One region of the Salinicola sp. MH3R3-1 genome, then DNA from elsewhere that is predicted to be linked to it. Evidence: predicted binding sites of a transcription regulator. Region 1 holds the regulator's gene; the other holds the start of a gene.
The links. The regulator FliA, encoded in region 1, starts transcription of late flagellar genes. The targets are predictions, from matches to a motif close to CTAAAGTTNNNNNNNNNNCNGCCGATA.
Positions count from the first base shown of each region.

Region 2: the regulator FliA is predicted to act here: its motif matches at 1,440-1,466, upstream of flgK (flagellar hook-associated protein FlgK).

Region 1 is NZ_MSDP01000011.1:163,802-166,202, reverse strand. Features, by position in the region: gene pqiB (intermembrane transport protein PqiB) at 1-295, shown strand, start outside; gene BTW08_RS08485 (ABC-type transport auxiliary lipoprotein family protein) at 292-960, shown strand; gene BTW08_RS08480 (RNA polymerase sigma factor FliA) at 1,045-1,743, opposite strand; gene BTW08_RS08475 (flagellar protein FlhE) at 1,913-2,308, opposite strand; gene flhA (flagellar biosynthesis protein FlhA) at 2,350-2,401, opposite strand, start outside.
Region 2 is NZ_MSDP01000015.1:109,559-111,959, forward strand. Features, by position in the region: gene flgK (flagellar hook-associated protein FlgK) at 1-1,379, opposite strand, end outside; gene flgJ (flagellar assembly peptidoglycan hydrolase FlgJ) at 1,507-2,401, opposite strand, start outside.

The sequences.
Region 1 (2,401 bases):
GCAGACGCTCGAGCAGGTGCGCCAGATTGCGGAGTCGGTCAACGGCATCGTTTCCGATCCGGCCACCCAGCAGCTGCCGAGCAATATCAACGACACGCTGAAGGAACTGCAGGGTACGCTCGACGGCTTCTCTTCCGGTTCTTCCGGTTATCGTCAGTTGAACGACACGCTCAAACAGCTGGAGGTCCTGATGCGAGATCTCCAGCCGGTCGCCAAGACCTTGAGCGAGAAACCCAACGCGCTGATTTTCGACCGCGAAGTCAAAACCGATCCCGTGCCGAGGGCTCCCCAATGATGACGACCACTCTGCCTCGCTGGCGCCGTTTCGGCGCCACCACCCTGCTGGCGCTGTCCGCCGTAGCCCTATCCACCGTCGTGCTGACGGGCTGCGCCGTGCAATCCACGCCGACCAATCGTTTTACCCTGCCGGAGGCCGATGGCGCGCAGTCATCGTCGACGACAGAGGCGAGAACGACAGCAGACATTCGACAGTTGGCGGTAAGCCCGGTCGAGGTGGCAAGCTACCTCGATCAGGAGGGCATCGTGATGCAGATCAGCGATATCGAGCTCGCCGCGGCCAACCAGAACCTGTGGGCAGAAGAACTGAGCCACCAGTTGACGCGGCGCCTGCGCCAGTCGTTGACGGCCAATCTACCCGGCATGACCGTGCTGAGCGCGGCGCAGAGTGGTTCCGATGCACAGCGCCTGACGCTGAGCGTCGACCAGTTCCAGGGGCGCTACGATGGCCAGGCCGTGGCCTCGGGAGAGTGGCAGCTGCATAACGGCAATCGGCTGGTGGCACAGCACCACTTCGACGTCACGCAACCCTTGAGCGACGACGGTTATCCGGCGTTGGTGCGCACGTTAGGCGCCGTCTGGGATCAGGTGGGCCAGCAGGTAGCCGATGAGATCCGCACGGCCTCGACGACGGCGTCGACGACGGCGTCGATCACCGAGTGATCCCGGTACGCAAAAACGCCGCTCGATCCGGCCAGGTCCGCGTCAGGCGGCCGGTTCGAGCGGCGTTTTCGTATCAGGTGATGATCAGGGATTCAGACGGCTTCGCAGACGGGCCACTGCCTGACTGTGCAGCTGGCAGACGCGGGATTCACTGACGCCGAGCACCGCACCGATTTCCTTGAGGTTGAGCTCTTCCTGATAGTAGAGCCCCAACAGCAGCTTTTCCCGCTCCGGCAAGGCATCGATTGCCGCCATCACGCTGGCGCGATTATCCGAATCGAGAAGTGCCGCAAGCGGCGACGGCGAGCTTGATTCGGCGACCGTGGCAATGCCGTTCTCGTTGTCGCTCTCGTCGTAAGCCAGCAGAAAGCCGTTGTTGGCATCCGCCAGCAGCCGATGATAATCGTCACTCGAAACGCCCATTTCCCGGGCGATTTCCCGCTCGTCCGGCGCCCGGCCCAGCTGCTGCTCCAACCGGCGCACGGCCTGATCCAGCGCCCGTGCACTGCGCCGCACGCTACGTGGCATCCAGTCCCGGCTGCGCAGCTCGTCGATCATCGCTCCGCGGATCCGCTGATTGGCGTAAGTCGAGAAGCTGGCCCCATGCGAGTCGTCGTAGCGCCCCAGGGCGTCCAGCAGGCCCAGCATACCGGCCTGGATGAGATCATCGAGTTCGACGCTGGCCGGTAGGCGTACCTGAAGGGAGAGCGCATGGCGCCTTACCATCGGCATGTACTGCTCAATCAGTGCCGTCTGATCGATTTTGCCCTGTGCGGTATACATCGAATGGCCTCGTGCAAAACACCTACGGTCATGGAATGCCTGACCCAGGCTTTCATTATGCCGTGTGATCGTCACCCCGAGCGCGCAAACTGCCCGCCTTCAGGTGGCTATTTCGACTGTTTGGCCGTGGCGTTACCGCCATTTCCACTGCCGTCAGCTCGTCGTATTGTCACTGCCGATAGTCGACGATCAGCTGCGCGTCGGATATCACCAGTCTGGTGCCATGGTGCGAATCGGGGGACCATTGAAATCGCAACCGGAATGGGGCCGCCGCGGAGCGACCCGAAAAGTGCTGGGTTTCGCCGCGATTCCGGGTCAGCCGCTGACACCGATCGGCCTGACACAGCCATAGCTTGAGCCCCGGTGCCGACACGCTGGTCCGAAACGTCCAGCGAACCCCCGCAATTTCGGCACCGTTCATCGCCGTCAGCGGCTGGATTGGCTCGCTCTCCATCGGCCGATCGGAGACAAACACCGTCTGACGCGGGATCTTCACGACCCACGAGCCGTCGGCCGCCCAGACTGGCACGTCCCACCCCACCATGAGGATCGCCATCAGCGCCATGGCACTCAAAGGCCAAACCCTGAAAGACGGTTTACCCCGGATCACGGCGCCGTGCCGATGGTCGTGGTGACCCGCAGGTTGCGATCGTCGGGA
Region 2 (2,401 bases), on a different contig from region 1:
GCACTGCCACCCACCAGCTTCTGATTCTGCAGGTCCAGCAGCGCCAAGGCGTTGCGGTTGTCGCCGCTGCCACCGCTGTCACCATCGGCGGCGGCGATCTTGCTGGTATCGCTCAACGCCACATCGAATCCGGCGGCCGCGTTGCGGGTGGGCTGCAGCGTGAAGACATCCCCCTCGGCCGGGTTACCCTCGAGTGTCAGCGTTACCCCGCCAACGGATAACGTGCCATCCTCTGGAGAGACAGTACTGGTATCGCCGCTACTCAGATTTTCGACCGAGTAGGAGCCATTGGCCTGATAGGTCAGGCGATAATCATCCGATGTCAGTTGGCTGATATCGCCATATTCGGCGGACATCGAACCACTGCCGTTATTGGTCGAACGGCTGACGATGGTGGGACTGCCGATATCGAAGAACGCCTCGCCCTCATCACCGTTGAGATCGACGCCGGCTTCATGCTGCGCGTTGAAACTTGATGCCAGGGTCACCGCCAACTGGCCGAGCTGGTTCTGGGCGTTATCCAGCGTTTCGCGGCGAAAGCTCATCATCCCGCCCAGCTCGCCACCCTTGATGACCGACTCCTTGAGCGGCGACTGCGAGCCGGCGCCATCCTCGTAGGCGATCGTGACGCTGGAGGGGTCATCGCTGTTCTTGACCGCGACGAGATCGAACGACTTGTTACCGGCGACCAGCGGCATCCCGTTGGACAGCGACACCTGATAGGTCGAGCCATCCTGGACCTGGACGTTGACATCGACCAGCTCGCCGAGGTCGCTGACCAGCTTGTCGCGCTGGTCCAGCAGCGCGTTGGGCTCTTCGCCGCTTCGCGCCCGCGCCAGCGTGACCTGCTTGTTGAGACCGGCGATCTGATCGCTCAGGTTGTTGACCTGGGTGACCACGTCGCCGATCTGGCCATTGATGCCCTCGCGCATATCGCCAAGATAGCTGTCATAGGCGCGAAACTGAGCCACCATGCTGCGCGAGCTGCCCAACACGCCCTCTCGCGCCGCCGCATCCGCAGGCGCGCCGGTCAGATCCTCGACGCTGGAAAAGAAGCCCTGCATCAGCGTGGTCAGACCGGAATCGCTATCTGCCAACAGGTCGTCGACCTGGTTGACCTGGCTTTGATAGGTTTCCAGCGCCGACTGCTGGCTGTTGACCTGATTGAGCTGCGAGCTGATATAGCCATTGTACTGACGTTGAATGCCGTCGACGCTGACACCGGAACCGCCGGCCGCATCGCCACTGCCATTCTGTCCCAGCAGCGTCAACTGGCGGCTGTAGCCGTCGGTATAGACGTTGCTGATGTTATTGCTGGTGGTCGACAGCGCGTTCTGCGCCGCGCTCAAACCACTAAGGCCAATCGAATACAGGCTCATATCGCTTTCCCGTGAAACGCCGAGTCAATCCGGGCGATGTCCATGCAAGGTCATGATTTTTATCGGCGGCGCCCGTCACTTCTTGAACCTTCCAAGGCGTGATTTCGCAACGAATTGTTACCGCCGATCAGAAGATGGCAGTGGGCAGTGCGTCGGGGCCGAAAGGGTTATTGACGCGGCTGGACGCGGCCAACCGATCGCTACCTGCCGAGGATTCGAGCGTACCCAGCTGCGCCATGATCCCGCGAAGTTTGTCGGCGTAACGCGGATCGGTGGCATAGCCGCCCTGCTGCAATGCCTGCGCTGCCACGTCGGGCGACGCCGCCGCGACCACGCCCTGATAACGCGGATTGTCACCAATCAGCTTGGCGTAATCGGCGAACGCCTCGGCATAGGAGTCATAGACCCGGAAGCGATCGGCCATCTTGATCGGCCGCCCGGCGACATACTCGGTGGTGGTGATCTCGGTGGTGGCGCCCTGCCAGGACTGGCCGGCCTTGATGCCGAAAAGGTTATGACTGTTGCCGCCATTGGCGGTGGGGATCTCTCGCTGGCCCCAGCCGGTTTCGAGTGCGGCCTGAGCGAGGATCAGCTCGGCGGGCACACCCGATGACTGCTCGGCCTGCTGGGCGGGCCCGGCCAGACTGTCCAGGAAAGCGCGAACGTGAGCCGGGCGATCGTCGGATTCGCTCGTCGCCGACGCTGAAGGTGTGGAGTTCGCGGCAGTCGCCGCCGAGCCGAGTGCGTCGGACTCGAAGCCGGCCGAGGCGCGTTCCGAAGCGTTCGGCACGAATCCGGGCGTACGCAGACCGCCATGCAGCAGGCGCGGCGTCCCTCTCGGGATACCGGCAATCAGCGCCGAGCTGTCGTCGGCCGTGCTGGCTCCCGGAAGCGCCGCGGTTCCCGGCAGCCCGCTGCCTTCGAGCTGCTGAACCAGCTGATCGGCGAGCCCCAGGCCCTTGCCCGCGAGCTGCTGCGCCCATTGCTGATCCTGCATCGAGCGCATCATGTCCATCTGATGG